Regions from separate parts of the Streptomyces sp. NPDC007205 genome, predicted to be linked through region 1. Evidence: riboswitches for the same ligand, from Rfam matches in the RefSeq annotation. Region 1 holds a riboswitch; each other region holds the start of a gene.

Region 1 (7,690 bases):
CTATCCCGTCCAATCGCTCACGCCGTACACCGTGCGCGACAACGATGCCCTGGTGCGGCGGCTGGCCCGGATGCCGCGCATGAAGCCGGTGGTGGAGCGTCAGGAGTACGCGCTCGGGACGGTCTGCGCGGCGGTGCCGATCACGGTCGGCACGACCGTGGCCACGATGGCCATGTCGCTGCCCGCCGACCAGGCCGACCGGCTGCTGCCCGCGGCCCGTCGGCTGCAGGCCGAGATCGGGCGGCATCTGGGGACGCTCACCCTCTCTATCAGTATCTGAAAACTTACTCCTTGTGATCTCACGTGTACGTTCAGCAAGATTTGACCACGGTTACAGGGAGCAATCCCGGCCAGTCGGTGTCATATGACGGGATGGACGATGCGCGAGTCCGTACAGGCAGAGGTCATGATGAGCTTTCTCGTGTCGGAGGAACTCTCCTTCCGCATCCCGGTGGAGTTGCGCTACGAGACCAGTGATCCCTATGCCGTGCGGCTCACCTTTCATCTACCCGGTGATGCTCCGGTGACTTGGGCGTTCGGGCGTGAACTGCTGATCGACGGTGTCGGCCGACCGTGCGGGGAAGGGGATGTGCACATCGCTCCCGTCAGTTCCGATGTGCTGGGCGAGGTGCTGATCAGGCTTCAGGTCGGCTGCGACCAGGCCCTGTTCCGTTCCTCCGCACCTCCGCTCGTGGCCTTCCTGGACCGTACGGACAAGCTCGTGCCGTTGGGCCAGGAGGGCGCCCTGGCCGACTTCGACGCCCATCTGGACGAGGCCCTTGACCGCATTCTGGCCGAGGAGCAGAGCGCGGGCTGAAGCGTCACGGCACGGGCCGCCGGGCGCTGCGCCATGCCGCGTGGACGCATGCAGGAACGCTTCTGCCTGGTGCCCTGTCCGGGACGCTCAGCTCGGGCTCACCGCTTCCGGCGTCGGCCGCGGCCGCCACGAGCCGTAACGAGCTGTGCCGGAGCCGGGGTGCCCGGGCCGGTCCGGTCGGCCGAGACCACCAGGGCGGCGAGCGCGGTGGTGACCGGGACTGAGGCGACGAGACCGATCGAGCCCACCAGCGTGCGCACGATCTCCTCGGCCACCAGTTCGCTGTCGGCCACGGTCCCGACGCTGCTCTGCGCGATCGAGAACAGCAGCAGCAACGGCAGCGCGGCACCGGCATAGGCGAGGACAAGGGTGTTGACCACGGAGGCGATGTGGTCGCGGCCGATACGGATGCCGGCCCGGTACAGCCCGCGCCAGCCCATCGACGGATTGGCCTCGTGCAGCTCCCAGACGGCTGACGTCTGCGTCACGGTCACATCGTCCAGGACACCGAGCGAGCCGATGATGACGCCGGCCAGCAGCAGGCCGCTCATGTCGATCGACGGGTACAGGCCATGGATCAGACCGGTGTTGTCGTCCGTGTTGCCGGTCAGGGCGGCCCAGCTGATGAAGAGGGAGCCGAGTACACCGATCAGCGACAGGGAGATCAGCGTGCCCAGCACCGCCACCGACGTCCGCGCCGACAGACCGTGGCACATGTACAGGGCGATCAGCATGATGGCGCTCGCTCCCACCACTGCCACGAGCAGCGGGTTCGAACCCTGGAGGATCGCGGGCAGGATGAACAGGGTCAGCACCAGGAAACTCACCGCCAGTGCGATGAGCGCCATGAGCCCGCGCAGCCGTCCGACCACCACCACGGCGAGCGCGAAGATCCCCGCGAGCAGCGTCATGGGGAACTTCCGGTTCACGTCGGCCACCGAGTACTGCAGGTCCTTCGGTGCCGAGGGCTCGTAGGCGGCCACCACCTTCTCGCCCTGGTGCAGCTGCCGGGTCTGGTCCGGCTGCACGATCTCGGTGAACGTACGCCCCTTGTCCTTGCCGGTGTCGACACGGACGGTCGCCTTCTTGCAGGTTCCCTTCGCCTCCTGTTGCGCCGAGGTGCCCTCGGCGGTGGAGGTGTTGCCGGTCGGGGTGTCGCCGGATGCGTTCACCGACCGGCAGCTCACCTCGACGACCCTGGTGACCGTGGCCTGCTGGGTCTCCCGGTCGAAGCCGACGCCGGTGCGTTTGTGGGACGGAGCTCCCCCGGGCCAGAGAACCAGCAGCCCGACGACGACCGCCGCGGTGAACGGGACCAGGATCGCGGCGATGACCTTGCGCAGGTGCTGGGAGACCGGGGCAGCGGGACCGTGGCTGTGGCTGTGGCTGTGGCTGTGGCCGTGCGCGTGACCGTGGCCTCGGCCGTGACCGCGGCCGTCGTCCCCACCAGATCCCCGCCCGGGACCCTGGCCGTCGCCCCCGCCGAAGCCGGTGCCCTGCTCTGAGCCCTCGTGATGGCGTGGCTCGGGCGGCTGATATGGGTACTGATCCATCCTGGTCACCGCCCGATCATTGCAAGAACGGCGGGGGCCCACTGTTCACCGCGCCACATATGGCGCTAGCGTGGAGGCACCTTTGCACACGCGGGAGCTCGGAGCACCGGGCTGAGAGGGCGCTGACCTCCGTACACGCGATGTTTCACGTGGAACATGCCATGTTCCTCAGGAAACACCGGCAGACGGAAACCGCTGCGTCGACCGCCGAACCTGTTACCGGGTAATGCCGGCGTAGGGAGTAGGTCACATGACCAACAAGGACGCACGCACGCCTGCCTCCGTCCAGGACGAGAAGTCCCAGGAGGCCGGGAAGTCCATCGGCTGGCACAAGGCGTACGTCGAGGGTTCGCGCCCCGACCTGCGCGTGCCGGTCCGCCAGGTGCACCTCACCAACGGGCAGTCGGTCACGCTGTACGACACGTCGGGCCCGTACACCGACCCACTCGTTGATACCGATGTCCGCAGGGGCCTGCCGCCGTTGCGGGATAACTGGATCATCGCCCGCGGCGACACCGAGGAGTACGCGGGCCGTCCCGTCCGTCCCGAGGACGACGGGATCAAGCACACCTCGCCGCGTGGCGGGCTGCGCAACCTGGACGCGGTCTTCCCCGGACGCCCGCGCCAGCCGCGCCGGGGTCGCAGCGGCCAGACGGTGACGCAGCTCACGTATGCGCGCCGGGGAGAGATCACCCCCGAGATGGAGTACGTGGCCATCCGGGAGAACGTTTCTCCCGAGGTGGTCCGCGAGGAGATCGCGGCGGGCCGGGCGGTGCTGCCGGCCAACGTCAACCACCCGGAGATCGAGCCGATGATCATCGGCAAGCGGTTCCTGGTGAAGGTCAACGCCAACATCGGCAATTCCGCGGTGACCTCCTCCATCGAGGAAGAGGTGGAGAAGATGACCTGGGCGACCCGCTGGGGCGCCGACACGGTCATGGACCTCTCCACCGGCCGCAACATCCACACGACGCGTGAGTGGGTGCTGCGCAACTCCCCCGTTCCCATCGGCACGGTGCCGCTCTACCAGGCACTGGAGAAGGTCGACGGCAGGGCCGAGGAACTGACCTGGGAGATCTACAAGGACACCGTCATCGAGCAGGCCGAGCAGGGCGTGGACTACATGACGGTCCACGCCGGCGTGCGGCTGCCGTACGTCCCGCTCACCGCCAACCGCAAGACCGGCATCGTCTCGCGCGGCGGCTCGATCATGGCCGCGTGGTGCCTGGCGCACCACAAGGAGTCGTTCCTGTACGAGAACTTCGAGGAGCTGTGCGAGATCCTCGCCGCCTACGACGTCACGTACTCGCTGGGCGACGGTCTCAGGCCGGGCTCGATCGCGGACGCCAACGACGAGGCGCAGTTCGCGGAATTGCGAACCCTCGGGGAACTCAACCGGATCGCCAGGCGTTTCAACGTACAGACGATGATCGAGGGTCCGGGACATGTCCCGATGCACAAGATCAAGGAGAACATCGACCTTCAGCAGGAGATCTGCGATGAAGCTCCGTTCTATACGCTCGGCCCGCTGACCACGGACATCGCGCCGGCGTACGACCACATCACCTCCGGCATCGGCGCTGCGATGATCGCCTGGTGGGGCACGGCGATGCTCTGCTACGTCACGCCCAAGGAGCACCTCGGCCTGCCCAACCGGGACGACGTCAAGACCGGCGTCATCACCTACAAGATCGCTGCGCACGCGGCCGATCTCGCCAAGGGGCACCCGGGAGCCCAGGAGTGGGACGACGCGCTGTCCGACGCGCGCTTCGAGTTCCGGTGGGAGGACCAGTTCAACCTCGCTCTGGACCCGGACACGGCACGGGAGTTCCACGACGAGACCCTGCCCGCCGAGCCCGCCAAGACGGCCCACTTCTGCTCCATGTGCGGGCCGAAGTTCTGCAGCATGAAGATCAGCCAAAGCATCACAGAGCGGTTCGGTGGTGCGGCGGCTGAGGGGGCGTCACCCGAGGAGGTCGCTGAAGGAATGCTGCAGAAGTCGAAGGAGTTCGCTGAGGCGGGGAACAGGGTGTACCTGCCGATCGCGGACTGAGCTCAACGTACGGCGGTCCGTGCTCCGAATGCTCAAGCCGGCTGGGAGCACGGGCCGCGCGCTCACGGCCGTGGACGCCTTCTCGCGGGACATCCGCCGCGAACACGGCGGCTGACCGGGTGGTGATACCACGCCGGTTGGCCGCTCGGTCCCCCCCGGTCGGGACCCCGCGGTACGGAGCGCGAGCCGGGTTGTTCGGGTGCTGGTGCGGGTCAGTCGGGCTGGTGCTCCGGGCCGCCGAAGTCCGGGCTTGTGTAGTCCGGGCTGGTGAAGCTCGGGCGACCGGAGCCGGAGCCGTCGTCGGGGCTGCTGAAGCCGGGGCGGTCGTACCCGAGGCGGGGCATGCGGCCGCTCGGGGCGGGTGGCGTCGTGTGGTGCAGGGCGGCTGGTCCGGGCTCGGCGAGCGCCTCGCGCAGGAACGGCAGGATGCCTCGCTCCAGCAGGGCGTCCCGCCAGGCCTCTCTGGCCCTGTCCAGCTCCCGGTGCGCCGCGTCCAGTGCCTGGGCCTGGGGCGAGCTGCTGTTGCGCAGCGCGGTGAGGAGCAGGCCGACGGCGGCGACGAGGATCGCGGCCGCGGTCACCGCGCCGAACACCCAGCCGGCGGTGAGCATGGTCTGCGCGAAGGCCTGTCCGGGGCTGAGTGTCTTCAGGATGTAGCCGACGAGGAGGAAGATCGCCGCGGCCGTTCCGGACAGGACGGGAGCCAGGACGGCGATGACCGCGATGGCGCCCGCACCGGTGCTCTCGGCATCCTCGCCGAGGGTGGTGACGAGCCCGGTCGTGGCCGAACCCGGCTCCGCGGTGGCGGAGTCGCCGGCGGCCGACGGGGCCATGGCCGGGTGGCGCAGTTCCTGGCGGACCTTCACATAGTGCTGGTATTCGGCCGCTGCGGCGGCCGTGATCAGGGCGCTGGCGTCGAGTGCCATGGTGCGCAGTTGTTCCGGATTGAGCCGCTGTCCGACAGCGGCCAGTTCCGGCCGGTGCGGTGCGGAGCGCAGCGCCTCGCTGAGGAGCCGCTCGAATTCCTGGCGGTCCTCGCTCTGCAGGTGCTGCGGAACGCTGTTCATGTGCATCCCCCGATGCTCCGTAGGGCTTGGGGCTCGCACGCCGGCGAGCCGTCGGGCAGAAACGGAGGGGAGCCTGCTACGGATAAGCCGATGGTAGAGCCGTGACGGCACACGGTGACAGGGGGTTGCCGGAAATTGCCCCCCGCGTGCGTGTACTCCGCCGGGGGACGCCTGCCCGCGGGACGGTCAGGTAGTCAGGGGCAGTTGCCGGACCAGTAGCTTTCCGGCCATGGTCACCCCGCCGTCCATCGCGATGGCGAGCCCGTCGGCGTAGACGTGCGGGTCCTCCACGGCCGGGCCGGTGCCCTCCTCGCCGTCCTCGGAGCCGACCTCGCCGAGGAGGTAGGGGATCGGGCTGTGGCCGTGAACGATGCGAGTGCCGCCGTACGTATCGAGGAGGGAGCGTACGGCGTCGGCGCCGCCCTCGTCGCGGAAGGAGAAGCGCTTGGTGAACTTGCGGAACAGATCCCAGCACTCGTCCGCGTCATTACGGGTGAGGGTCTCGCGGACGGTGTCGTTGACCGCCTCGATGGAGTCTCCGTAGTCGAGGTAGGCGGTGGTGTCCGAGTGCACGAGCAGATAGCCGTCGACCTCCTCGACGGCGTCGAGACGGGCCATCCACTGCAGGTGGTGGTCCTGGAGGCGGTCCATGTCGGTCTTCTGGCCGCCGTTGAGCAGCCAGGCCGCCTGGAAGGTGGCGGTGCCGGCGCCGGAGTTGACGGGGGTGTCGCCGAACCGCTTGGCGCCGAGCAGCAGTAGTTCGTGGTTGCCCATGAGGGCCTTGCAGTAGCCGCCGGCCGCCGCGGCCTCGGCGGACAGCCGCATCACGAGGTCGATGACGCCGATGCCGTCGGGCCCGCGGTCAGTGAAGTCGCCGAGGAACCACAGCCGGGCAGTGCCGGCGCACCACTGGCCCGAGGTGTCGATCAGCCCCTGTTCCCGCAGGGCGGTCATCAGTTCGTCGAGGTATCCGTGCACGTCTCCGACGACGAACAGCGGTCCTGGCCCGGTCGCGGGCTGCGGGGCAGGGGCCGCGGGTGCCGGTTCGACGGGGACCTGGAGCCTCTCCGGCCGGTTGATGACGGGGAGGTCGCGCTGGGTGGGCGTGTAGCCGTCGGGGTACGCCTCGTCGACGGGCGGCACGGTGTCGCCCGGGGGGGCGGTGCGGACGTACGGACCGGTCTCGTGGACGTACGCCGGTACCCGGAAGTCGCGCAGCGTCGCCGTCCGCTCCACTTCGGGTCCCTGACCGGCCCCCTGAGTCATCAGACCCCTCCACCATCGCGCCGCATCTGCACCGCTTCGGACTGCCTGGTCGCAGCGGTCCGCGGTGTCGTGGGCCCATCATAGGAATGCGCGTCGCGCCGTGTGATGACCCAGGGGTGGTGAATCGGAACAAGACTCCAGTTCACCGCGGCTTTCGCCCCGTTTGGGCAGGTGTTCGGCCGGCTATGCGCCGACCGAACCCCCGGCTCGCCGGTCGCCGGCCCGCCCTGCCCCTGCCACCGGCTGAGGGCTGTACGGGGTGAGCGCCCCGCTTTCCGGCGCTATTTCCCGTCCGGTGACCGCGGCGGGCTGACCGTCGTGCGCGGCGGGCGCCGCTGGGAGGAGGTGCGCACGATCAGCTCGGTCGGTATCACCTGCTCGACCGGCTGGTTCGACTCCATGCCCTCGATGGCGTCGATGAGGAGCTGGACCACCGCGGTGCCGATGCGACGGGGTTTGAGGGAGAGCGTGGTGATGGGCGGCTCAGTGCTGGCGTAGACCATGGACTCGCTGCAGCACACGAGGAGCAGGTCCTCGGGGACGCGGAGCCCGTAGCGGCGGGCGGCGGCCAGCAGATCCGTGCCGTTGGGGTCGAACAGTCCGTAGACGGCGTCGGGCCGGTCGGGGCGGGCGAGCAGCCGGTCGGCGGCGACGGCGCCCGCGCACGGGTCGTGCGCCGGATAGGCCTCGTAGACCGGGTCCTGGCCGACGCGTTCGCACCAGCGCAGGTAGGCGGTGGTCGACAGATGGGTGTACGTGTCCGTCGTCGTGCCGGTGAGCAGGCCGATACGGCGGGCACCGGCGGCGGCGAGGTGGTCGAGGATGCCGAGTACGGCGGCCTCGTGGTCGTTGTCGACCCAGGCGGTGACCGGCAGCGAGCCGGCCGGGCGGCCGTCGGAGACGACCGGCAGCCCCTGCCGGACCAGCTCGCTGA
Region 2 (7,690 bases), on a different contig from region 1:
ACCGCAGGCGTAGACGTCGACCCGGGGGTCGGCGGTGCCCTGCTCGATCTGCTCGGGTGCGAGATACGACACGGTCCCGAGGACGGCGCCGGTCGTGCTGGTCACCGTGTCCACCGACCGCACCAGCCCGAAGTCGGCGACCTTGACCCGGCCGTCGTCCCCTATCAGCACGTTCTCGGGCTTCATGTCCCGGTGCACGAACCCGGCCCGGTGCGCGGCACCCAGCGCGGCCAGCACCGGCTCCAGGATGTCCAGCGCGGCCCGCGGCTGCAGCGCACCCCGCTCGCGCAGCACGTCCCGCAGGGTGCACCCGGCGACGTACTCCATCGCCAGGTACACGTACGACCCGTCGGTCCCCTGGTCGAAGACCTGCACCACGTTCGGGTGCGCCAGCCGCGCGACGGACTTCGCCTCCCGGATGAACCGCTCCACGAACGATCCGTCCGACGCGAGCGTCGGGTGCATCACCTTCAGCGCGAGAACACGGTCCAGACGGGTGTCCAGGGCCCGGTACACCGTGGCCATCCCGCCGGCCGCGATCCGTGCGTCGACGCGATAACGGCCGTCGAGCACCTGCCCGACGAGGGGGTCCTGAAGGGTCGTATCCACGCAGGGGAGTCTACGAGGGCCGACCGACAGTGCCGCACGCTGTGCTGTTCCGGGGACGGAATGCAGCACAGCTGTGACTCCCCCGCGATCAGAAGGCCGGACGTTCGGGATCCAGGTGGGCGCGCCCCTCCGTCGGGGAGGAGGCCTCCGCGAAGTGCCTGCGCGGAATCCGCCCGGCCAGCCGGGCCAGCCGGCCGCCCTCCACAGCATGCCGCATCGCGGCGGCCATCAGCTCCGGCTCCTGCGCCCGCGTCACCGCCGAGGCCAGCATCACCCCGGCACAGCCCAGCTCCATGGCCAGCGCCGCATCCGATGCCGTCCCGGCCCCCGCGTCCAGGATCACCGGCACCCGCGCGTGCTCGACGATCAGCTGGAAGTTGTGGGGGTTGCGGATCCCGAGCCCGGACCCGATCGGCGACCCCAGCGGCATCACCGCGGCACACCCGACGTCCTCCAGCTTCCGCGCCAGCACGGGATCGTCATTGGTGTACGGCAGCACCGTGAACCCGTCGTCGACCAGCGTCTCCGCCGCCTCCAGCAGCTCCACCGGATCCGGCAGCAGCGTCCGCTCGTCGGCGATGACCTCCAGCTTGACCAGGTCCGTGCCCAGTGCCTCCCGTGCCAGGCGCGCGGTCAGCACGGCCTCGCCCGCGGTGAAACAGCCCGCGGTGTTCGGCAGCACCCGGATGCCGAGCTTCTGGAGCACCGACAGCACCGAGCCGTGGACGGACGGGTCCACCCGCCGCATCGCGACCGTCGTCAGCTCCGTACCGGAGGCGACCAGCGCCCGCTCCAGCACGTCCAGGCTGGGCGCACCGCCCGTGCCCATGATCAGCCGCGACGAGAACGTCGTGCCCCCGAGGACCAAGAGATCGTCGGCCATGGCTCAGCCTCCCTGGACCGCGGTGAGGACTTCGACCCGGTCGCCCTCGGCCAGCGCCGTGGCCGCCCACTGCGCGCGCGGGACGACGGTCTCGTTGACGGCGGCGGCCACCCCGGAAGGCGCCGCGACCAGCGACCGTACGACGGTGTCGAGAGCGGTACCCGGGACGATCTCCCGGCGCTTCCCGTTGACGGAGATGGAAAGGGTGACGGAGATGCTCATGCGGGCTGCTCCATGAGGACGGCGGCGGCACCGAAGCGCCGCGGTGTGAACGGACGGGCCGCTTCCGGCGGTTGGCCGCCGGTCAGCAGCTGGGCCAGCACATCGCCGGTGACCGGCGTGAGCAGCACCCCGTTGCGGTAGTGCCCGGTGGCCAGCAGCAGCCCGTCGAGCCCGGACGGGCCGAGCAGCGGCGCGTTGTCGGGGGAGCCGGGGCGCAGCCCGGCCCGGGTCTCGGTGAGCGGCAGTTCGGTGATGCCCGGCACCAGCTCATGGGCGTCGCGCAGCAGCTCGTACACCCCGCCCGCGGTGACGGTCGTGTCCCAGCCCAGCTCCTCGCTGGTGGCGCCGACGACCAGTTCGCCGTTCTCACGGGGCACGAGGTAGACATGGCCGCCGCGCACCACGGCCCGTACGGTGCGGCTCAGGAAGGGCGCGTACCGGGGCGGCACGGTCAGCCGGAGCACCTGGCCCTTCACCGGCCGCACCGGCGGCAGCAGCGCCTCAGGCACGCCGGCGAGCCGCCCGCTCAGGCTGCCGGCCGCGAGGACGACCTGGCCGGCGCGCAGTTCGGCACCGTCCGCCGTGGTGACCCCGGCGGCCCGGTCCCGTACGACGTCCAGCCGTTCGGCCCACGCCCGGTGGAACACCACTCCCGCCCGCTCGCACGCGGTCACCAGGGCTGCCGCAAGGCGCCGCGGGTCGATCTGGTGGTCGCCGTCCACCCGCAGCCCGCCGCGCACCCCGGGTGCCAGCATCGGCTCCAGACGCCGGCACTCCCGCCCGGACAGCCACTCCGAGTCCAGACCCGAGCGCTGCTGAAGGGCGTGCAGTTCGCGCAAGTGGGCGCGGTCGTCGGCGTCGAGCGCGACCGCGAGGGTGCCGCACCGGCGGTAGCCGAGGTCGTGGCCGGTCAGCTCGGTCAGCTCGGCCGCGAAGTCCGGGTAGCGGCGCGCCGATTCCAGGTTCAGGGCGAGCAACCTCTCCTCGCCGTAGTGCAGTTCGGTGACCGCGGCCAGCATCCCCGCCGCGACCTGCGCGGCCCCGCCGCCGGGCTCGGGGTCCACCACGGCCGTGGCGAGCCCGCGCTGCGCCGCGCGCCAGGCCGTGACCAGGCCGATGATGCCGCCCCCGATGACGAGGACGTCGGACGTATCGGACGTACGTGACGACATGGGCGTCCAGCCCCTCCCTTCGCCGGCATGACCCGGATCAGGTTCGTACGGTCGGAGGCCGCCAGCCTCCCTCTCAGCCCGGTGCGTCCGGGCTCCCGCGAGTGCTTGTACGGTGGCCACCCTAGCCCGCCCCGCTCGTCACCCGTAAGGGAGCCCCTGCCCGTGTCCCGGTCGCTCGACGGACTGATCCTCGCCCCTGTGGCGGACCAAGCCCCAGGTCAGGTGGGCACCCACACCCGGTTCGCCTACCACGAGACGGAGGGCGAGATCTGGGCCGAGTACGCGGGCGGCGACGTGGTACGCGGCCATCTGGTCGGCACCCGGGAGGGCGACCGGCTGGACTTCCGCTATGTCCAGCTGAGGACCGACGGGTCGACCGCCTCCGGGCACTGTGTGTCCACGGTCGTCGAGCTGCCGGACGGGCGCGTGCGGCTGGAGGAGACCTGGGAGTGGGAGTCCCGGGCGGGCTCCGGCACGAGTGTTGTGGAACAGGTCACCGAGCCCGCCCGCTGACTGACGCTCCGTCACTGTCTATGGTGATCGGGTGAGCGAGCAGACAGCACAAGAGGGCACGTCACAGGGGCGGCGCGTGGTCGTCGTCGGCGCCGGCATGGCCGGGGTGCAGACCGCGGTCGCCCTGCGCGAACAGGGCTTCCAGGGCACCGTCACCCTCATCGGTGCCGAACCCCACCAACCGTACGACCGGCCGCCGCTGTCCAAGGCCGTACTGCTCGGCAAGGCGGAGGACTCCGCCTTCGACGTGGACTTCGAGTCGCTCGGGGTCGAGCTGCGGCTCGGCTGCGAGGTGCTGGGCGTGCGCCCCGCCGCGCACGAGCTGGACACCGAGCAGGGCCCGGTGCGGTACGACGTCCTGGTCCTCGCCACCGGCGCCGAACCGGTCACCCTGCCCGGCACCGAGGGGGTGCCCGGCGTGCATCTGCTGCGCACCCTGGACGACGCCGAACGGTTGCGGCCCGTGCTCGCCCGGCAGCACGAGATCGTGGTCGTCGGCGCGGGCTGGATCGGCGCCGAGTTCGCCACGGCCGCCCGCGAGGCCGGCTGCGCGGTGACCGTCGTGGAGGCCGCCGGCCGTCCGCTCGCCGGCGCCCTGCCCGCCGAGGTCGCCGCCCCGATGGCCGCCTGGTACGCCGACGCGGGCGCCGACCTCCGCACGCACGCGCGCGTGGAGCGCGTCGAGCCCGGCGCGGTCGTCCTCGCCGACGGCACCCGGCTGCCCGCGGGCGCCGTCGTCGTCGGCATCGGGGCCCGCCCCGCCACCGCCTGGCTGGCCGGCTCGGGTATCGAGCTGGGGCCGCACGGGGACGTCCTCGCCGACGACCGTCTGCGCACCTCCGTCGAGGACGTGTACGCCGTCGGCGACTGCGCCTCCTTCCCCTCCGCCCGCTACGGCGAACGACTGCTCGTCCACCACTGGGACAACGCCCTGCAGGGCCCCCGCACGGTCGCCGCGAACATCCTCGGCGAGACCCCGGCGGTCTACGACCCGGTCCCGTACTTCTGGTCCGAGCAGTTCGGCCGCTTCGTGCAGTACGCCGGCCACCATGCCGCCGCCGACCGGCTGGTGCGGCGGGGCGACCCGACGGGCCTGGCCTGGTCGGTGTGCTGGCTGCGCGGCGACCGCCTTGTCGCTCTGCTGGCCGTCGGTCGCCCGCGCGACCTGGCGCAGGGGCGGAGGCTGATCGAGGCGGGCCGCAGCATGGACGCGGAGGCTCTGGCGGACCCGGCCCGCCCGTTGAAAGACGCGACTGCAGCGCCCTGAAGGGGCGCGGGGCCGTAGCGATAGGCGGCTCCGCCGCGTGGGCGCGAGCAACCACGGCGGTGCCGCCCCCGAAGGACGATCCGTCGCGGCACCCGGCGGAGCGCATCGCGACCGAACCAGCGGAGCGCCTACGCTAGGTGCCGTGACCGAGATTGACGCAAAGATCGATGCTCTCGTCCCTGCCTGGCTCACCCTCCCCGACATCGCCGAACAGTTCGGCGTCGAGGTGACGCGCGTGCGGCAGCTGGTCAAGGAGGGCCAGCTCATCGCCGTACGCCGAGGTGAGAACCGGGCGCTGCACGTCCCCGCCGCCTTCATCGACGGGGACAAGGTCGTCAAGGGCCTGTCCGGCACCCTGACGCTCCTGCGGGACGACGGCTTCACGGACGAAGAGATGATCGAGTGGCTCTTCACCCCTGACCCGACCCTGCCCGGCACCCCCGCGCAGGCCCTGAGCGAGAATCGCGGCACGGAGGTGAAGCGCCGGGCCCAGGCGCTCGCCGTCTGAGCCGACCCGCAGCACGCGCGGGGCGTGCGGGCCGTCGTGGCCCGTACGCCCCCGCGCCGGCCGCCCGCACACCCTTCAGGGGGGACCACGTATGTCCGACACCGCACGCGCCGCGCTCTCCGAGGCCCGTCTGTACCTCTGCACGGACGCGCGCACGCGCCAGGGCGACCTGCCCGAGTTCCTGGACGCGGTCCTGGCCGGCGGTGTCGATATCGTCCAGCTGCGCGACAAGGGCCTGGAGGCCGCCGAGGAACTGCGGCACCTGGAGGTCTTCGCGGACGCCTGCGCCCGGCACGGCAAGCTCCTCGCGGTGAACGACCGCGCGGACGTCGCCCACGCCGCCAGCGCCAATGTGCTGCACCTCGGCCAGGGCGACCTGCCGGTCCCCGCGGCCCGCGCCATCCTCGGCGAGGAGGTGCTGATCGGCCGCTCCACGCACGCCGAGTCCGAGGCCGCCGCGGCCGCCGTGCAGGACGGTGTGGACTACTTCTGCACCGGCCCCTGCTGGCCCACCCCCACCAAGCCCGGCCGCCACGCCCCGGGCCTCGACCTGGTCCGGTACGCCGCCGGCCTGGGCACCGAACGCCCCTGGTTCGCGATCGGCGGCATCGACCTGTCCCGCCTCGACCAGGTGCTGGACGCGGGCGCCCGCAGGGTGGTCGTGGTCCGCGCGATCACCGAGGCCGACGACCCGGGAGCGGCCGCCGCGGAGTTCGCGAAGCGGCTGCGGCAGGCCTAGCGGCGCGCCTGCTGCCCCTGTGCTGTCCACATTTTTGTCCAAGGCGTGGACAGGAAAGGGGCAATTCGGGCAAATTTCCGGCATTCGGTTGGGGGACCGCCCACCCCTGGCTAACCTGCCCGTATGGCCCTCGGAACCGCATCCACCAGGACTGATCGCGCACGCACCGTGCGTGAGATCCTCGCCACCGGCAAGACGACGTACTCGTTCGAGTTCTCGGCACCGAAGACCCCCAAGGGCGAGCGGAACCTGTGGAGCGCGCTCCGGCGGGTCGAGGCGGTCGCGCCCGACTTCGTCTCCGTGACCTACGGCGCCGGCGGTTCCACCCGCGCCGGCACGGTCAAGGAGACCGAGCAGATCGTCGCCGACACCACGCTCACCCCGGTCGCCCACCTCACCGCGGTCGACCACTCCATCGCCGAGCTGCGCAACATCATCGGCCAGTACGCGGACGCCGGGATCCGCAACATGCTCGCCGTGCGCGGCGACCCGCCCGGCGACCCCATGGGCGAGTGGGTCCCGCACCCGCGGGGCCTGACCTACGCCGCCGAACTCGTCCGGCTCATCAAGGAGTCGGGCGACTTCTGCGTGGGCGTCGCCGCGTTCCCGGAGATGCACCCCCGCTCCACGGACTGGGACACCGACGTCGCCCACTTCGTGGACAAGTGCCGTGCGGGCGCCGACTACGCCGTCACACAGATGTTCTTCCAGCCGGAGTCGTATCTGAGACTGCGCGACCGTGTGGCGGCCGCGGGCTGTGACACCCCGGTGATCCCGGAGGTCCTGCCGGTCACCAGCGTGAAGATGCTGGAACGGTTGCCCAGACTCAGCAACGCCGTCTTCCCGGACGCCCTGAAAGAGCGGATCCTCGCAGCGAAGGACGATCCGGCGGCGGTACGCTCCATCGGTATCGGCTTCGCCACGGAGTTCTGCGCTCGGCTGCTCGCCGAGGGAGTGCCCGGACTGCACTTCATCACGCTCAACAACTCCACGGCGACGCTGGAAATCTACGAGAACCTGGGCCTGCACCACCCCCCGCAGGCCTAGACCGGCCGCACCGCGATACGACACACTGCGTAGCGGTCACTGGGAGAGGGGCGTACATGGGCTGGACGGTCCTCTACATCGCGTTCGGCATCGTCGCACTGTGGTTGCTGGGCGAGGTGCTGCTGCAGTACAAGGCACGCCTGCGCTGGCGGCTGCTCGCGTTCACCGGCTTCCTCGGGGTCGTGGTCGGCGTGCTGATGCCGTCCGTGATCGTGATCGGTGTCGGCGCGATCGCCTTCGCGGTCGGCCAGACCTATGTCACGCTCTCGTTCCGCCGTGGCTTCGCCGCGGGCTGGGCGGTCAAGCGCCCGGACGCCGAGACCGGCGGCGCCAGCAAGCGCCGCCGCGGCAAGGCGGACCGGCACGACCCGCAGTCGCACGCCCCCGACCCGGAGCCCGGCGGCCCGGACGACGACCGGGACCCCGGCCAGGCCCACGACCAGCAGGGTCACGGCGACGACGACTACGACCGCGACGACGTCTTCACCCCGGCCCCCCGTCCTGGCGACCCCACCGCCGCCGAGACCACCGCCGTCTACGAGCCGCAGCCCCTGCCCGAGGACACCAGCTCCTACGGCGTCTACGGCGACACCGCCTACGCGGGCGCCACCCAGGCGCAGGCCCAGGGCACCGAGCAGCAGGGCTACGCCTACGACTACTCGGGCTACGGCCAGCAGGGCTACGGCTACGACACCAGTGGCCAGCAGGCCTACGCCAACTACTCCGACCC
Region 3 (7,690 bases), on a different contig from region 1:
TGCGCCCCGGCTGGCCGCGCCCGGCGGCTGCGGGCATGAAGTGAGGGACACCCTCTATGGCGGGGGCGGTCGGCTCCACGGCTTTAGGCAGCCATTTTGGGGCGAGCCTCTAAGATCATGGCCCCAACGTCGTGCTTTACGGGCAGGTCCACAGACTGCCCTACTCGCCGGAAGCTTACAGGGCCATGATCACTCGCCCAAAGTAGCTCCAGACCAAAGCCGCTCCACCGACCGCTCTTCAAGTTTCACCATCACGCCTGTCGTTAGCCTGGCAGAATGCTGACGAGAAAGATGCGAGGAGGAAAGGTGGATAAATGGCCCCTCACGAAGTCGAAAGCTATGTGCGACAAGCCACTCGCGAAATTCAGGATGAGTACGAAAGGATTTCCTTCAGGGCAGCGGAAGATCCTGGAACTGCAGGCGACGAAGGGGAGGAGAATTGGGCGCATGTATTGCGCAGATGGCTACCTGCTTCGGTGCACGTGGTCACGAAAGGGAGACTTCTCTGCGCGGATGGATCCACAAGTCGCCAAGTGGACGTGATCGTACTCTCGGATAGCTATCCCGTAGGTCTGCTGAGTAAGAAAATGTATCTCGCCTCTGAGGTGCTAGCAGTCTTCGAGTGCAAGCTAACCCTCAAGAAAGCGCATGTCAGCGAGACGGTGAAGCGGGCCGCGGCTCTCAAGCGGTTACTTTATGAACAGCATGGCCGGGATATCATATACGGACTGGTCTCACATTCTCATTCATGGGGTTCTGATGATGTAGCAATCGACAAGATATCCAACCTCTTGAAGAAGTCGGACGCTCAACATGTCCAGCATCCGAATGAGGCGCTCGACATGGTATGTGTGGCAGATCTCGATACATGGATTTCGTACTGCATGCCTCCAATGGGAGATGGGGACGAAATGTTTACTTCCGGTTACGTGTCTTCCACTAAAGCACTGCGATCCACCGCCCGTAGGGAGAATGCTTTCTTCCGTTTACCGCCATCTAGCTTCGAAAGATAGGCGATTCATGGGCATGAATCTGTACTTCATGAGGGTGGGACTAAACGGATCGATGGCAGGTGAAAACCCACGCGAGTGGTCAAAGCCTGAACTCACTCGCGCACGCAAGAGAATTAAGACCTACTGGTAGGCGGCCCGAAGCGGGTCGAGCTACCGATGCGATCTACCGCCGAACAAGATGGAGCTATGGATCATCGACGCCCCGCCGAGCCGGTAAGGGGTGCGGGGTGAGTGTGCAACAGCGTGACGATGTCAACGCACAACCACAAATACGTGCGGACATCGATGGACCATCGCAGCAGTTGAGAGGCAGGCCAGCCCCAGGTCGGCCACGCGCCCAGGTTGCTTCAGTATGAAGCGGTCAACGTGGAACGCCCTGAAGGCGGAGTAAGAGGCGTCTCGCGGGCTGGGTGGCCATCCTATGTGTCATTTACCGTGGCCAGCTCAATTAGTGATGATATTGCCGCCAAGTGCCTCACGTGCTGCCGATGATGTCGCAGAAACAGCCCGCCTTCGACGATTGGCCGCATCGATAATGGCATCATTCGGTTCTTCTCCTTGACGCGCCGCCTGGATGGTCCTCAACTCACCGTACAGAGCCTTTCGCAGTTCACGCCCGCACTCTAGGACTTCCAGCGGCCCCTCGATCGATACGGCATTGATTAATGGGAGGAGGTTATTGGCTTCCCGCCAGGCTAAATCAAATAGCCTCTGGAAATCACCATCGCTGAGTTGTGCATCGTGAGTCTTGGTGATGGCGTCCACCACACTGCTTGCCTTGTCTAGGAAAGCCTTATAAGCGTCACGGCGCGCTTGGCGGAGTCCGGCGACTCTATTCTCGGCACGCTCCTCGCGCGCAAGGAGAATTGCGTGCTCATTCTGTAAGCGGATACTTCGCAGACTGATCAGAGCGGCCACCGCCGAGCCACCCAATGCTGCTGCGGCAGTGATTAGCGCAACGACCACGGTCTGATTCATGGAAGCCTCCGCTCTGCTCACATGCGGTGGCACCCCGGCCAGCCGTCCGATCAGCCTCGGGTCTTTGAAGCCTGGACACAAGACCGCTGCAGTCGACGGCGGCAGTCGGAAGCGAAGGCCCGACAAGGCCCAGCCTTCTCCAGGGTGCTTCGAGACGAAGGGGCCCTTGCCATCGGCATGCCAGATCCAGGCGGGCGCGCACCCGGCAGCTTGTCGCGGCGGTGGCGTGGACCCTGCTGGGCTACCAGGCAATGATCACGGGCATCCTCGATCAGTGCTGGGCCGTCCCTGGGCCGTGCGAGGTCGACCAACGCTGACAGTCAGCGCCCACGGGTGACCACCCCCACCCCGCTCTGGCCTGGGGCCCCGGAGATGATCTGCGACACTGGTCGTGTTATGCCTGCACCCGGAGAACTCACTTTCGTCGCCCCGCGCGGAGCCAAGAAGCCGCCGCGGCATCTCGCCGACCTCACGCCCGCCGAGCGCAAGGACGCGGTGGCCGAGATCGGTGAGAAGCCGTTCCGTGCCAAGCAGCTCTCTCAGCACTACTTCGCGCGGTACGCGCACGACCCGGAGCTGTGGACCGACATCCCCGCCGGGTCGCGCGACAAGCTGCAGGAAGCGCTGTTCCCGGAGCTGATGACCGTCGTACGGCATCTGTCCACCGACGAGGGAACCACCCGCAAGACGCTGTGGCGGCTGTTCGACGGGACCCTCGTCGAGTCCGTGCTGATGCGGTATCCGGACCGGGTGACGATGTGCATCAGCTCGCAGGCCGGGTGCGGGATGAACTGCCCGTTCTGTGCCACCGGGCAGGCGGGGCTCGACCGGAATCTGTCGACCGCCGAGATCGTCCACCAGATCGTCGACGGGATGCGGGCCCTGAGGGACGGGGAAGTGCCCGGGGGACCCGCCCGGCTGTCCAACATCGTCTTCATGGGCATGGGTGAGCCGCTCGCCAACTACAAGCGGGTCGTCGGCGCGATCCGGGCGCTGACCGATCCCGCACCGGACGGGCTGGGACTGTCGCAGCGCGGGATCACCGTGTCCACCGTCGGGCTCGTGCCGGCCATCCACCGGTTCGCCGACGAGGGCTTCAAGTGCCGGCTCGCGATCTCCCTGCACGCCCCCGACGACGAGCTGCGCGACACCCTCGTCCCCGTGAACACACGGTGGAAGGTGCGCGAGGTGCTGGACGCCGGGTTCGAGTACGTGGAGAAGAGCGGGCGCCGGCTGTCCATCGAGTACGCCCTCATCCGGGACATCAACGACCAGGCGTGGCGCGGTGACCGGCTCGGCCGGCTGCTCAAGGGCAAGCCCGTGCACGTCAATCTCATTCCGCTGAACCCGACGCCGGGGTCGAAGTGGACCGCCTCCCGGCCGGAGGACGAGAAAGCGTTCGTCGAGGCCATCGCCGCGCATGGTGTGCCGGTGACGATCCGGGACACCCGAGGGCAGGAGATCGACGGAGCCTGTGGTCAGCTGGCGGCCACCGAGCGGTAATCTGGCCACGTCCACATATCCTCAGTCCACATATCTTCATATTCCGACAGGGGAGCGCCACAGCGCTGAGAGTGCGGCGGACAGGGCCGCAGACCCTCTGAACCTCGCCCAGGTCATTCTGGGTAGGGAGTTCGGTCATCACTCAAGCTGTTGCGCCCTGCCCGGGTCTCCCCAGCGGAGCCCGGGCAGGGCCGCGTCTCTTCCTGGCCAACCCCAGGAGGACATCCAGTGCAGAACAAGACCTTCGTGGCCGTGGCGGTCGGGCTCGGCCTGATCAGCCTGTCCGCGTGCGGATCCGGTGACACCAAGCCGTCCGCGGACTCCAAGACGGTGACGCTCGTCAGCCACGACTCGTGGCGGATCTCGAAGAGCGTGCTGAAGGACTTCGAGCGTCGGACCGGGTACAAGGTCCGCAATCTCCAGGACGGCGACGCCGGGCAGGCCGTCAACAAGGCCATCCTGACCAAGGACAACCCGCAGGGCGACGTCTTCTTCGGCGTCGACAACACCCTGCTCTCCCGGGCCCTCGACAACGGGCTGTTCCAGCCGTACACGGCCAAGGGGCTCGACAAGGTCGGCAGCCAGTACCAGCTCGACCAGGCCAAGCACCGGGTCACGCCGATCGACTACGGCGACATCTGCGTCAACTACGACAAGGCGTACTTCAGCAAGCACAAGCTGACCCCGCCGCAGTCCTTCGCGGACCTCGCCAAGCCCCAGTACAAGAACCTCCTCGTCACCGAGAACGCGGCCACCTCCTCGCCCGGCCTCGGCTTCCTGCTCGGCAGCGCAGCCCAGTTCGGGGATGGGGGCACCTCCCGCCCGAGCGAAGCCGGGAGTGGGGGAGGCTGGCAGGACTACTGGAAGAAGCTCAAGGCCAACGGCGTGAAGGTCGTCGACGGCTGGGAGCAGGCCTACTACCAGGAGTTCTCCGGGTCGTCGGAGGGCAAGAAGGCCGGCGGGGACCGGCCGCTCGTCGTGTCGTACGCCTCCTCGCCGCCCGCCGAGGTGATCTACGCCAAGAAGCGGCCCAGCACCGCACCGACCGGCGTCGCGACCGGCACCTGCTTCCGGCAGATCGAGTTCGCCGGGCTGCTCAGCAACGCCAAGAACCCCAAGGGCGCCAAGGCGTTCATCGACTTCCTGGTCTCCAAGGAGTTCCAGGAGGACATGCCGCTGAACATGTACGTCTACCCGGTGGTGCAGGGCGCGAAGGTCCCCGCCGAGTTCACCGAGTACGGGCCGGCCGCCGAGCACCCCGAGACCATGGCGCCCGGCAAGATCGCCGCCAACCGTGACCAGTGGGTCAAGTCGTGGACCTCGCTCGTACTGAAGTAGTCCCCCGCAAGGACCGCGCGGGGAGCGCGGCGCGGCTCGGGCTCATGGCCCTGCCCGTCGCGTTCTTCGCGCTGTTCTTCGCCTGGCCCGTCGCCGCGATCGTCGCGCGTGGGCTGAAGGTGGACGGCGCCTGGCAGTTCGGGCGGCTCGCGGACGTGGTCACGCAGCCGGACATCCGGCACGTGCTGTGGTTCACCACCTGGCAGGCGCTGGCTTCCACCGCGCTCACCCTGCTGCTCGCGCTGCCCGCCGCCCATGTCTTCGCCCGCTTCGACTTCCCGGGCAAGCAGCTGCTGCGGGCCGTGGTCACCGTGCCGTTCGTGCTGCCGACCGTCGTCGCCGGCAGCGCGTTCCTCGCCCTCGTCGGACACGGCGGGCTGCTCGACGAGCTGTGGGGCGTACGGCTGGACACCACGGTGTGGGCGATCCTGCTGGCCCACGTCTTCTTCAACTACGCGGTCGTGGTACGGACCGTCGGCGGACTGTGGTCCCAGCTCGATCCCCGGCAGGAGGAGGCGGCCCGGATGCTGGGCGCGTCTCCGTGGCACGCCTGGCGGAAGGTGACGCTGCCCGCCCTCGCGCCCGCCGTGGCCGCCGCCGCGCTGATGGTGTTCCTGTTCACCTTCACCTCCTTCGGCGTCGTCCAGATCCTGGGCGGCCCCACCTTTTCCACCCTCGAAGTGGAGATCTACCGACAGACCTCCGAGGTCTTCGACCTCTCCACGGCCGCCGTCCTCACCCTCGTCCAGTTCGTCGCCGTCGGCGCGATCCTCGCCGTGCACGCCCGGACCGTACGGCGAAGGGAGAGCGCACTACGGCTCGTGGACCCGAAGGCGACCACCCGCCGGCCGCGCGGCGGCGGGCAGTGGGCGCTGCTCGCCGGGGTGCTCGTCACCATCGCCCTGCTGCTCGTCCTGCCCCTCGCCGTGCTCGTGCGGCGCTCCCTCGACGCGCCCGGCTTCGGCTACTACCGGGCGCTCGCGCACTCCGACGGCGGTACGTTCCTGGTGGCGCCGGTGCACGCCGTGTGGACCTCGCTGCAGTACGCCGTCGCCGCCACCGCCGTCGCCGTCGTGATCGGAGGTCTCGCCGCCGCCGCGCTGGCCCGCAGGGACGCCGGACGGCTGGTGCGCGGCTTCGACGCGCTGCTGATGCTGCCGCTCGGCGTGTCCGCCGTGACCGTGGGCTTCGGATTTCTGATCGCCCTCGACAAGCCGCCGCTGGACCTCAGACAGTCCTGGATGCTCGTCCCGCTCGCCCAGGCGCTGGTCGGCGCCCCCTTCGTCGTACGGACGATGCTGCCGGTGCTGCGCGCGGTGGACGCACGGCTGAGGGAGGCCGCCGCCGTGCTCGGGGCCTCTCCCTGGCGGGTGTGGCGGGAGGTGGACCTGCCGCTGGTGCGGCGGGCGCTGCTGGTCGCGGCCGGGTTCGCGTTCGCCGTCTCGCTCGGTGAGTTCGGGGCGACCGTGTTCATCGCCCGGCCCGACAACCCCACCCTCCCGGTCGCCGTGGCCCGGCTGCTCAGCCGCCCGGGAGACCTCAACTACGGCCAGGCGATGGCCCTTTCGACGATTCTGATGGTGGTGTGCGCCGCCGCGCTGCTGGTCCTGGAGCGGCTGCGCACCGACCGGACGGGGGAGTTCTAGATGCTGCCGGCCCGACGGGGGAGTTCTCGATGCTGCTGAGCCTCGATGCCGCGACCGTGCGCTTCGGCGGGCGGGCCGTGCTCGACGCGGTCGATCTCGATGTCGCCGAGCACGAGGTGGTGTGTGTGCTGGGCCCCAGCGGCAGCGGGAAGTCGACCCTGCTGCGGGTGGTCGCCGGGCTCCAGCCCCTCTCCGGCGGACGGGTGCTGCTCGGCGGTCGCGACCAGTCGGGCGTTCCCGCGCATCGGCGGGGCGTCGGCCTGATGTTCCAGGACCACCAGCTCTTCCCGCAGCGGGACGTCGGCGCGAACGTGGCCTTCGGGCTGCGCATGCACGGGGTGGGGAAGAGTGAACGGGACGCCGAGGTGGGCGAGTTGCTGGAGCTGGTCGGGCTGCCCGGGGCCGCCCGGCGGGCCGTGGCCTCCTTGTCCGGGGGCGAGCAGCAGCGGGTGGCCCTCGCCCGGGCGCTCGCGCCCCGGCCCCGGCTGCTCATGCTGGACGAGCCGCTCGGCCAGCTCGACCGCTCGCTCAGGGAACGGCTGGTCATCGAACTGCGGGAGCTGTTCGGCCGGTTGGGCACCACCGTGCTCGCCGTGACCCACGACCAGGGTGAGGCGTTCGCGCTGGCCGACCGGGTGGTGGTGATGCGGGACGGGCGGATCGCGCAGTCCGGTACGCCGCTGGAGGTGTGGCAGCGGCCCGCCGACGCGTTCGTGGCCCGTTTCCTCGGCTTCGACAACGTGGTCCCGGCGACCGTCGCGGGGACGGTCGCCGACAGCCCCTGGGGCAAGCTGCCGGTGCCCGAGGGCTCCCCGCAGGGCGCCCGCAGCCTGCTGGTCCGGCCCGCCGGGGTACGGCTCGTGGCGGCCGACACCGGTCTGCCCTGCACGGTGACCGCCCGCACCTTCAAGGGCACCCATGTCGCCGTCCACCTCCAGCCCCAGGACGGGCCGCGCCTGGAGGCGGCGTGCGCGCTGCGGGACGCGCCGGAGGTCGGGGGCGGGGTGGGTGTGGAGTTCGACGCGGCCGAAATCGTCGTGCTCGGCTGATCATCGGGCCCTTAGGGTGACGGCATGACTGTGCTCTCCCATGACCGCTACTGTGACGAAATCTCCCGTCAGACCGAGCAGTTGAGGGCCGTGGTGGCCTCTGGCGCCGATCTGTCCGCGACCGTGCCGACCTGCCCTGACTGGTCGCTGGAAGACCTCGTAC

Evidence for each region. Region 1 has a riboswitch for thiamine pyrophosphate ahead of thiC (phosphomethylpyrimidine synthase ThiC). Riboswitches for the same ligand answer to the same signal wherever they lie in the genome.
Region 2: linked by a shared signal. The riboswitch ahead of thiO (glycine oxidase ThiO) and the one ahead of thiC (phosphomethylpyrimidine synthase ThiC) in region 1 are both predicted to bind thiamine pyrophosphate.
Region 3: linked by a shared signal. The riboswitch ahead of ABZ624_RS29195 (thiamine ABC transporter substrate-binding protein) and the one ahead of thiC (phosphomethylpyrimidine synthase ThiC) in region 1 are both predicted to bind thiamine pyrophosphate.

Annotation. Positions count from the first base shown of each region.
Region 1 covers NZ_JBEYEW010000004.1:173,120-180,809, reverse strand. The annotation lists gene ABZ624_RS09550 (helix-turn-helix domain-containing protein) at 1-280, shown strand, start outside; gene ABZ624_RS09545 (SsgA family sporulation/cell division regulator) at 380-817, shown strand; gene ABZ624_RS09540 (YibE/F family protein) at 916-2,370, opposite strand; TPP riboswitch at 2,451-2,628, shown strand; gene thiC (phosphomethylpyrimidine synthase ThiC) at 2,621-4,423, shown strand; gene ABZ624_RS09530 (hypothetical protein) at 4,636-5,496, opposite strand; gene ABZ624_RS09525 (metallophosphoesterase) at 5,677-6,756, opposite strand; gene ABZ624_RS09520 (LacI family DNA-binding transcriptional regulator) at 7,038-7,690, opposite strand, start outside.
Region 2 covers NZ_JBEYEW010000008.1:87,110-94,799, forward strand. The annotation lists gene pknB (Stk1 family PASTA domain-containing Ser/Thr kinase) at 1-609, opposite strand, end outside; gene ABZ624_RS16105 (thiazole synthase) at 698-1,492, opposite strand; gene thiS (sulfur carrier protein ThiS) at 1,496-1,714, opposite strand; gene thiO (glycine oxidase ThiO) at 1,711-2,886, opposite strand; TPP riboswitch at 2,884-2,995, opposite strand; gene ABZ624_RS16120 (hypothetical protein) at 3,049-3,399, shown strand; gene ABZ624_RS16125 (FAD-dependent oxidoreductase) at 3,431-4,666, shown strand; gene ABZ624_RS16130 (Rv2175c family DNA-binding protein) at 4,809-5,174, shown strand; gene thiE (thiamine phosphate synthase) at 5,266-5,913, shown strand; gene metF (methylenetetrahydrofolate reductase [NAD(P)H]) at 6,037-6,960, shown strand; gene ABZ624_RS16145 (hypothetical protein) at 7,017-7,690, shown strand, end outside.
Region 3 covers NZ_JBEYEW010000022.1:197-7,886, forward strand. The annotation lists gene ABZ624_RS29180 (DUF6602 domain-containing protein) at 315-1,013, shown strand; gene ABZ624_RS29185 (hypothetical protein) at 1,458-1,991, opposite strand; gene rlmN (23S rRNA (adenine(2503)-C(2))-methyltransferase RlmN) at 2,388-3,494, shown strand; TPP riboswitch at 3,533-3,641, shown strand; gene ABZ624_RS29195 (thiamine ABC transporter substrate-binding protein) at 3,723-4,832, shown strand; gene ABZ624_RS29200 (iron ABC transporter permease) at 4,877-6,478, shown strand; gene ABZ624_RS29205 (ABC transporter ATP-binding protein) at 6,508-7,527, shown strand; gene ABZ624_RS29210 (maleylpyruvate isomerase family mycothiol-dependent enzyme) at 7,552-7,690, shown strand, end outside.